DNA from 3 places in the Brevibacillus sp. 1238 genome. Region 2 is predicted to be linked to each of the others. Evidence: riboswitches for the same ligand, from Rfam matches in the RefSeq annotation. Region 2 holds a riboswitch; each other region holds the start of a gene.
What was found. A riboswitch is a leader RNA that binds a small molecule or an ion and turns the genes downstream of it on or off. The one in region 2 is predicted to bind S-adenosylmethionine.
Positions count from the first base shown of each region.

Region 1: linked by a shared signal. The riboswitch ahead of M2298_RS14905 (BMP family lipoprotein) and the one ahead of M2298_RS22545 (sugar ABC transporter substrate-binding protein) in region 2 are both predicted to bind S-adenosylmethionine.
Region 3: linked by a shared signal. The riboswitch ahead of M2298_RS16555 (pyridoxal phosphate-dependent aminotransferase) and the one ahead of M2298_RS22545 (sugar ABC transporter substrate-binding protein) in region 2 are both predicted to bind S-adenosylmethionine.

Region 1 covers NZ_JARXWC010000005.1:282,084-285,358, forward strand. Annotated here, with positions in the region: gene M2298_RS14900 (ABC transporter ATP-binding protein) at 1-765, opposite strand, end outside; gene M2298_RS14905 (BMP family lipoprotein) at 860-1,903, opposite strand; SAM riboswitch class I at 2,110-2,231, opposite strand; gene M2298_RS14910 (methyl-accepting chemotaxis protein) at 2,319-3,275, opposite strand, start outside.
Region 2 covers NZ_JARXWC010000012.1:119,456-122,730, forward strand. Annotated here, with positions in the region: gene M2298_RS22540 (ATP-binding protein) at 1-1,157, opposite strand, end outside; SAM riboswitch class I at 1,357-1,477, shown strand; gene M2298_RS22545 (sugar ABC transporter substrate-binding protein) at 1,602-2,621, shown strand; gene M2298_RS22550 (sugar ABC transporter ATP-binding protein) at 2,699-3,275, shown strand, end outside.
Region 3 covers NZ_JARXWC010000006.1:278,247-281,521, reverse strand. Annotated here, with positions in the region: gene M2298_RS16565 (LysR family transcriptional regulator) at 1-193, shown strand, start outside; gene M2298_RS16560 (hypothetical protein) at 231-701, opposite strand; gene M2298_RS16555 (pyridoxal phosphate-dependent aminotransferase) at 919-2,100, opposite strand; SAM riboswitch class I at 2,185-2,298, opposite strand; gene M2298_RS16550 (MFS transporter) at 2,395-3,275, opposite strand, start outside.

The DNA of each region.
Region 1 (3,275 bases), on a different contig from region 2:
AAGCGGCCCCTGCTCCAAAGCGACGCGCTCACTCAGCTCTTGCAGCTCGCGGCCGACCATCAACCGGGCCAAATCGTCCACATTTGTCTGCTCACGCGCAACCGTACCCGTCACCTTGCCGCCGCGCAGCACCGTGATGCGATCTGCTACCTCCATTACCTCCTGGAGCTTGTGCGTAATCAAAATCACGCTTTTCCCGCTCTCCGCCAGATTGCGAATCGTTTGCAGCAAGTCGCGAACCTCCAGCGGAGTCAACACAGCGGTCGGTTCGTCCAGCACGATGATGTCTGCGCCCTGGTACAGCACTTTCAAAATCTCGACCCGCTGCTGTTCTCCCACCGAGCAATTGGACACTTTTGCCTGTGGATCAATCGGAATACGGAACTTTTCGCTTAGCTCGCGCACTTTTTGCACAGCGTCATGGCGGCGGAAAAACCCGGCCTGCTGCGGTTCGTAGCCAATCACGATGTTTTCGGCCACGCTGAACTCGCCGAACAGCATGAAGTGCTGGTGCACCATCCCGATTCCGTTGCCAATGGCGTCCTGTGGCCCGCGAAAAGCGACCGGCTTGCCGTTTAGCACGATATCGCCGGACGTAGGCTGCTCCATGCCGTACAACATCCTCATCAACGTCGTCTTGCCCGCTCCGTTCTCACCGACGATCGCGTGCACTTCTCCGGCAGCAAGCGAGAACGAGACCTTGTCGTTTGCAATAAAATCTCCGTATTTCTTGGTCATGGCGCGCATTTCCAAACGATAGGTCATCCTTGCTCCCCCTTCTTTACGCTTTCCTTTCGCATATAAGGAAGACCGACTACACAGCCGTAGTCGGTCACAATCAAGCTCTGTGCACTAGCTTTTAGAACGAATCCGGCACTTTGCGGGTACCAGCAATGATCTCTTCACTGATCGCTTTTACTTTGTCCACAACTTCCTGGCCGATGAAAGCGTTCAGCGGTGTTTTGCTTTCGTGAGTCACATACGTTACGCCTACGCCTTTTTCTTTCAATCCGTAGTTGACGACACCTGGTTTGAAAGAACCTTCCACAAACGATTTCACAGTTTCATACGCTGCTGCGTCTGTCCCTTTCAACTGGGACAATACGATGTGCTCAGGGTCAATCGTCGTGCGGTCAACGTCTTGTCCTGCTGTAAAGAAGCCTTTTTCCTTCGCGGCTTCGAATACGCCGAGATCGCCTACCGCAGCTGCTCCGTTGATGAAGTCAGCGCCTTTGGATGCTTGCAGCAGAGCCAGCTCTTTCGCTTTTGCCGGGTCTGTGAAGCTGCCCACGTAGTTTACCAGAAATTCTGCATTCGGATTGGTCGATTTCAAGCCTTCCTGGAATCCGCCTGTCCATTTTTTCAGAAGCGGAATGTCCATTGCGACAACCATGCCGACTTTGTTTGTTTTCGTGGCAAGACCTGCCGCCGCCCCCATCAGGTAAGCTGCTTCCTGCTCGCGGAAAGTAACGCTGCGCACATTTGGCAAGTCCACTACTGTATCAATAATCGCGAAGTTGCGATCAGGGTTTTCTGCGGCTACTTTTTTCAGTGCGTCTTCTGCTTCAAAAGAAGAAGTGATGATCAGGTCGTAGTTTTCCGCTACGGCTACGCGCAAGTTCTCTTCGATCGCACCATGGTCAGTCGACTCGATGCTTTTTACTTCCGCGCCAAATTCTTGTCCTGCTTTTTTCGCGCCCTCGTCCATTTGCTGGAAGAATGGGTTCACGCCGATTTTTTCCGGCAAAATCAAGGCAACGCGTTTCTTCGCTGCACCTTCTTGTCCTGCCGCTTGCTCTTTCGGCTTATCAGTCGATGCGTTCCCGGCAGGTGCATTCCCGCCTGCTGAACAACCCGCAGCCAAAACAGCAAAAGTAGTCAATGCCAACAACAACTTCTTCATGGTGTCTTTCTCCCCTATCTGAACGTTCTCCGTTTTCTCTATCCTAACCATAATGTACGGTTTTTCGACAAAAAGATCAATACTAAACACGAATATTTCACATTAAAATTATTTTATCGTTCGTTATTCCTCCTCTATCCATCCTCCCCTTCTAACGAAAAAAAAACTCTTCCCGAAGGAAGAGTTTGCGTCCGAAGCCGTCCTCTTCCTCATCTGTCAAAACCCCGGTACAGGTTTTGCAGGAATTGGCACCTTTCTGTACATGTCTCGCATGTCCAGTGGTTGCCGGGCTTCATAGGGCCAGTCCCTCCGCCGCTCTCGATAAGGTAGATCATCTATTGAGTTACAATGAACTTATTCTAGCAGAACGCTCTGAAAAAGCAATTGTTTTTTCAGATTGTTTCCGCCAGTTTGTTTATTTCGTTTGAAAGGTTTGCTGGAGTCGATGCGACAAGTTGCTAAGCTCACCCAGCTCTTCGGTAATTTCCCGCACCTTTTGATGCTGATTTTCTGCGGTGGCAAAAAGCTCTTCCAGGTTGGCAACCGATTGTTCGGTGACGGCCGTAATCGTCGACATCTCCATCGCCACTTCGCCTGAACGCATTTTGACCCGGTTCATGCTGGAACCGACATGCTCGGCCGCTTGCAGGAATGCCACCATGCCGGAGCGCACTGCCTCGATCGAAGCCACCGTTTTTACAGCCAGCTCCTGTCCTTTGGCTACAGACGCCTCTCCGTTGCTGATTTGCTGCACAGCGTTCTCGCTCTCCTGATGGAGCGATTTGAGAATTTCCGTAATCTCCTGGGTAGCGGTCGCGCTTTGCTCAGCCAGCTTGCGCACTTCGTCAGCTACTACAGCGAAACCGCGTCCATGCTCGCCAGCCCGCGCTGACTCGATGGCGGCGTTGAGCGCCAAAAGATTCGTTTGCGTGGCAATCTGGTTGATCGCTCCCACGATTTCTTCTACCCGGTTCGCCTGGCGATTGAGCTGGTGAATCGTCGCAGCAGCCACATTGACCGCAGACACGATCTGTTCCATTTGCTGCGAAAGCTCGTTCATCATGCCCACGCTGTCTTTCAGGCGCTGGTTGTTTTGATCGGACTCGCTCTTCATCGCATTCGTCTGCGTCGTTACCGCCACGATCTCCTGGTCGATCGACTGCACTTCTTCTTCGATCTTCACAGTCGAATTGGCCTGCGATTCCATGCCAGTCGCAACTTCGCGAAACGCAATCATCATCTCGTCCGTATTGCGTTTCGTTCCTTCGGCATGCTCGTGCACATGCTCTGTCGTGCGGTCAATCTGCCCCGTCATCTGTTGAATATGTACGAGCATTTCTCCCAGACGGCGTTCTTTTTCCTCTGCTTCCTG
Region 2 (3,275 bases):
TAGGAGTACGTAAGCCCGAGACCGGTTCCGCTTGTTTTCGTCGAGAAATAAATGGACCCGAGGCGTTTGATCTGGCCTTCGTCCATCCCGATGCCGTTGTCTTTGATGATCAGCATGGCGTTGCTTTTCTCAATGAACAGCGAGAGGGACACTTTGCCGTTGACCGTCTCCTCACAAGCTTCGATCGCATTTTTGATGAAGTTGACCAAGACTTGTTTGAACTCGTCGGGATTGGCCAGGATCGTGACAGGCTTTTCATAAGCTTGCAGCTCCAGCTCGACATTGTGCATATTGGCAAAAGGCAGCATGACTTCCCGCACGACGTAAAGCTGGTCGCATACGTTGATTAGCTCGGTGCGCTCCTTGAGCGGCTTGGACAAAGCGAGATACTCGGTCAGGATCGCTTCCGTCCGCTGGATTTCGTCCATGCTGATGCGGATGTACTGATCGGTTTTCGTAATATTTTCAGGATTTTCCTGGATCAGGCGCAAAAATCCTTTGACCGCTGTGAGCGGATTTCTCACCTCGTGAGCAAGCGATGCGGCGACATGGCTCATCGTTTCGATTTTTTCATTTTGGGCGTGTCGAATAAACAGTTCTTTGTCGGATACGCACTTGCTAAATAGCGACAACAAAAGCCAAATTCCGACAAAGTTTTGAACGGGGATCACGAACAAGTAGTAGGCAGGATGATGGGATACATAGGTGGGAAAGTATAGATAGGTCAACCCCAAAGCTACCAGGGAAAAGAGCGCGCCCGTCAAAAAAATATACAGTGTTTTCCGATAACTGGCTTTGTAACGCCGATACATCAGGAGGGAGATGGAAAAGGTGACAACCAGGGCAAGCAGCGCGAGCCAGATGCCTTCACCACCCAAATAATAGCGGTATAGCGCGGACTCGATCAGCAAGACCAGCGCGATCCGCACTCCCCCATAGACTAGGGCAAAAAATACGATGATGTGCCTGATATCGAAAATCACGCCTTCCGAGACGCTGGTCGCGAAGGTCATGGCCAGAAACATGCAAATCGAGCTGGTCACAAGAATGAAAGCGCGGCTGTAATTGCGCATTCGGTCGCGGTAATAAATATTGAACAGGACAAATGGCGTCAGAGCAAAAAACATCTGCAAAATTACTTCTTTTAGTAGAATCATCGGACATCCCCATCGCAAATTTGCATGGCTGCTTCAATCTACGATATTTCGACAAGAGCCTACACGATTCCTCCAAAATTTGGACGCGCCGACGGAATAAATTTAAAGGAGAAAAGTTTTAAAAACCTAGTTGACAGATGGGTAAAACACGGATTATAGTCTCTATATACTAATACAAAGGTTTCGAAAATAATAACTACTCTTATCCAGAGAAGGCTGAGGGAATGGCCCTATGACGCCCGGCAACCTAGCTGGCAAGATCAATGTCTTGCGAGCCAAGGTGCTAACTCCAACAGGTAGCGATACCTGACAGATAAGAGGCGCGAATCTTGTCGATCAAGCCTCTTTCATCTGTTGAAAGAGGCTTTTCCTTTTGGAAAGGGAAGGTCGTCGCCTCCTCAGCTTGCAGCACAACAAGGAACAAAGAAAAAGGGGGATTTTTCGATGAAAAAGAAACTGGGCCTTATCACATCACTCGTACTGGCAGTATCGGTGGCCTTGACCGCGTGCGGCGGCGGAGCCGATACGAAAAACACGGCGGCAAACGGCGCTTCCGGCGAAAAAGCGAAGCGGATTGCCCTGATCATGCGCCAAAATGTAGGAACGTTTTCGGCTCAATACATTAACGGTGTGAAGCAGGAAGTCGAGAAAAACGGCGGAGAGCTGACAGTATTCAACGCAGATACGGATTTGTCGAAAATGGCGTCGAATCTTGACGCTGCGGTCAACCAAAACTTCGACGGCATCCTGATCGACCACGGTACAGCGGAAGCGTTGCAACAAGGTACGCAAAAAGCTGTCGACAAAAAAATCCCGGTCGTTCTGTTCGACACAGACATCAAGCTGCCTGGCGTGCCGATTGTTGAGCAAGACGACAACAAGCTGGCAGAACTGAGCCTGGAAAAGCTGGCGGCAGATTCCGGCGGCAAAGGCAACATCGTGAAAATTTGGGTGGCAGGCTTTGCCCCGATGGAAAAACGTCAGGTGACTTATGAAGCGTTCCTGAAAAAATATCCGGATATCAAGGAAGTCGCCGCTTTCGGTTCCGCGACAAACAACACGGCGCTGGATACCCAAGCACAGATGGAAGCCATCCTGAAAAAATATCCGAACAAAGGCGACATCACGGCTGTATGGGCATCTTGGGATGAATTTGCCAAAGGGGCAACCCGTGCGATCTTGCAAGCAGGCCGCACAGAAATCAAAGTATACGGCATCGACCTGAGTGATGAAGACCTGCAACTGATCCAGGAAGCAAATTCGCCATGGGCAGCGACTGCAGCCGTAGATCCATCGAACATCGGACGCACTCACGCAGCGGCTATTTTCCAAAAAATCAAAGGCGAGCAAGTGCCAGACAGCGTGAAGCTGAATCCGGTGCTGGTGAAACAAGAAGATTTGCCTAAGGACAAAAAAGTGACAATGGGCGACTTGTCCCAGTACGTGAAAGAGTGGGGCAAGTAAGCATATAAAGCTGGTTGATTTGGCTATTCCCGTTGATCAGTCAACGGGAATCTTGCTTATTTAAGGGGGGGCGAAAAGTGTCCAGCTTGCAGATGAAAGGGATTGTGAAGCAGTTCTCCGGCGTTCCTGCGCTGCGTTCGGTCGATTTTGAGGTCAAGGCTGGCGAGGTTCATGCGCTTTTAGGAGCGAATGGAGCGGGGAAAAGTACCTTGATGAAAATTTTGACGGGCGCGTATCAGTCTGACGGGGGGAGCATCACGATTGACGGCAAAGAGGTGTCGATCCAATCGCCCCAGGATGCGAAAGCTTTAGGCATCCAGTGCGTGTACCAGGAAGTGGATACGGCGCTGATCCCGTACTTGAGCGTGACGGAAAACATTTTGCTCGATCAGATTGTCTCGGCAGGCCGCAAAGGATTCATGAACTGGCCGAGCTTGCACAAGGAAGCGGAAAGCATTTTGCAGAGCTTCGGCTTTTCCATCCCTGTGCGCATGCTCGTCGAGGAATGTACGCTGTCCGAAAAGCAACTGATCCTGATTGCCCGCGCGACCGTGCAAAAAGCGAAGTACGTCATTTTTGACGAACCGACAGCTCCGTTGAGCACGAAGGAGAGCGAGCGGCTGTTTCTCATCATTGACCAGTTGAAAAAAGCGG
Region 3 (3,275 bases), on a different contig from region 2:
CCTGCCGTATCGCAGCGTCGTGCGCGAAAGCGAGACTGGTGAACTGATCGTTCGCGAACTGCCCGGCTACGTCAATCGCCGGCACATTTGCCTCGTCTATCGCCAGGACGACATCATGCCTTATCCGGTCCAGAGCTTCATCCGGTTTTTGCAGCATCAACGCCCGCACGCAAAAAGCCCCTCTCCGCTGTAAAAGGGAAAGGGGCGATTATGTAAATCAAATAGCTATTCTACGCGATGCGAACAACACGAGCCTTTTCTGCTTGCGGCAAGAAAGACAAGTCTACGTGTCCGCGTGCTTCATCCAGTCCGATGTCCTCTGCCAAAAGCAGCGCTTCTTCCTGGAAAGTCGGCGTACAGCTTCCTTCGTTCAGCTCACAGAGACGCTTCAAACGCTTCAAGCGATCCGCGCATTTCTCTGCACGCATGCATTCATTGGTCAGCTCACATACATTTACATGGCGCGCATCTGCGATCATGCTGATATCATCTACGTGCACAATCAGCCGCTTGCCTTCTTCTGTGACGAATCCGATCGAGCAAAAATGCGCACCTGACATTTCCAAACGAGTGAGAACCGCATTGGCAAAAATCTCTCCCGTGCGCAGTCGAACCTGAGCTGCTTCAATGGCTCCACCGATCTTCCGCTCGTTGGCGATCACCGTATACATGTCCGTGTAACCGTTAATCTGATAGCGCATAGTACCCTCCCGCTCTTGCTGAGATCAATTATCATTACCATCCTATAATGAAAATCATTATCTGTCAACGGTGAGAATGATTTTTATTCGCCTTGCCTGTCTTGGTTTCCAAAAACGCATGGCCCTTACATTTTACCCAGAAAATCTCCTGCTATTCCCCTGATTTCCAAACAAAAACCGCACTTTCTCATGCAGGAAAGTGCGGTCCGTTCTCATCCTATTTGATATTGGCAAACAGTCCCAATTTCTCAATGCGCTGTACCGCTTCCGCCAGACGTTCTTCACTCGACAACAGCGCGGCGCGAACGTATCCTTCCCCGGTAGGGCCGAAGCCGTCACCGGGAGCAACGACGACATGCGCTTTTTCCAGGAGCAAATCGGAAAACTCGATGGAAGTGAATCCGGCTGGAACCGGAAGCCAGGCAAAAAACGAGCCTTGGGACGGCGGCGCTTGCCAGCCGATGCGGTGCAGATTGGAGAACAAGGCGTTGCGTCTGCTTTCGTAAACAGCCACCAAATCCCGAACGCATTGTTGCGATTCGGTCATCGCGGTTACCGCGGCCATTTGCACAGCACCGAACAGGCTGACGAAATAATGATCCTGAATCAAATTGATCAGTCTCACCAGCTCGCGGTTGCCGACCATCGCCCCTACGCGCCAGCCAGCCATGTTGTACGTTTTGGACAAAGTGTAAAACTCGACACCGACCTCTTTTGCCCCTGGCACCTGCATGAAGCTGACCGGCTTTTTGCCGTCGTAGCTGATCGCGCCGTAGGCAAAGTCGTGGCAGACGACGATCTCATGCTTGCGGGCAAATTGAATCGTTTCCTCGTAAAATTCAAACGGCGCATTCACCGCTGTCGGGTTATTCGGATAGTTCAAAAACATCAGCTTGGCCCGATCCAAATCGGCTTGCGGAATTTTGCTGTAGTCCGGCAAAAACTGATTTTCTGCTGTCAGCGGCATCATCGACATCCGACCATTGACGACCGCCACACCCGACCAGTAATCCGGATAGCCCGGGTCCGGTACGAGCGCGACGTCGCCTGCGTTCATCAGCACCTGGCAAATTTCCACCAGTCCTGTTTTGCTGCCGAACAAAACCGCTACTTCTTCTTCCGGATCAAGGTCTACGTCAAATTGTTGTTTGTACCAGTGCGCAACAGCCTGCTTCAGTTCCAGTCGGCCGGAAAAAGGCGGGTACTTGTGGTGAAGCGGGTTGGCTGTATGTGCTTGCAGCGCTTCTACGATGTGGGGAGGAGTCGGCAAGTCCGGGTTTCCCTGCCCCAGGTTGATCACATCGTGCCCGTTGGCGATGACTTTATTTACTTTCGCTACCAGCGTCGCGAAAAATTGGGTTGGCAGTCGGTCAATCATGTCGGAAGGTTGGATACGCATTTCTCTTCAGTTCCTTTCTTTTCGCCCATACAGCAAAAACCCCCTTTTTCCGTACAGAAAAAGGGGGAGATCAGCTTGGTCACGTCCTTATCTGTCAGGAATGCTCCTGCTGGAATTGGCACAGCATCTGCATCGCTACACGCGCAGATCCGCTGCCGGGCTTCATAGGGCCAGTCCCTCCGCCTCTCTTCATAAGTAAATCACACGGAATATACTGTTTTTAATCTTCTTCATACTACATTGCCTGCTCTCGGCGTGTCAAGATGCTTCCCCGCAGACGCTCGCCTTTTTTCGCTACATCTTTTCTGCGGTTGGCACAGCCACCTTTTGACGGCGATTCAAAAACGTTGTGTGGAAGGCGAAAAACGCCACGGACAAGAGCGCAAGCCCTGCCATGATGTACAAAAGCCCTTGCGCCTGGAAGTGCTGGAAAATGATCGCGCCGAGCAACGGTCCGAGCATCCGCCCTGCCGAGCCTGTTCCCGCGATCAGCCCTTGAATAAAGCCTTCACGTCCTGCTGGCGTAATTTGTGCGGCTACGGCAGGAACGGCTGGCCAGACGAGCATTTCGCCCAACGTCATGATAAACATTGCGGCGACGAAGCCCGCATAGGAGGTCGACTGCGACAAAATCAGCATCGACAAGGCAAAGACGTAGGAGCCGAGCAGCATTTGCGCTTTCAGCGTGCGAGCAAAGCGGCGAATGACCCAGGCGATCAGCGGTTGACCAAACAGGATCAAGCCGCCATTCAGCGTCCACAGCAAGCTGTACTGGCGCAAGGAGATGCCCAAAGATTGCATGTAAGTCGACAACACCGTCGTCCATTGCACGTACACAATCCAGCTGATCAGCAAGCCGCTGCACAAAAACAGCAAGGCTCCCCAAACCACTTTTCGCGTTGGCTGAAGCTCTCCTGCGCCATGTGCGCCAAGCTGTCCGTCAGCATCGGTCTTGCTCGTGTCCGACTCGCCCGCTGGCGAAGCAGGCAGTGGCCGATTCTCCGCCGCTTTCAGATGGCGCGGCAAAAAGATCACGAAGATGGCGAGAACGATCATTTGCGTGAGTGCGTTCCCGAAAAAGGTCCAGGAAAACGATACGCTCGCCAAAAGTCCGCCCAGCGCCGAGCCTGCCGCCACTCCCGCATTCAACGCGACGTAAATCATGTTGATTCCTT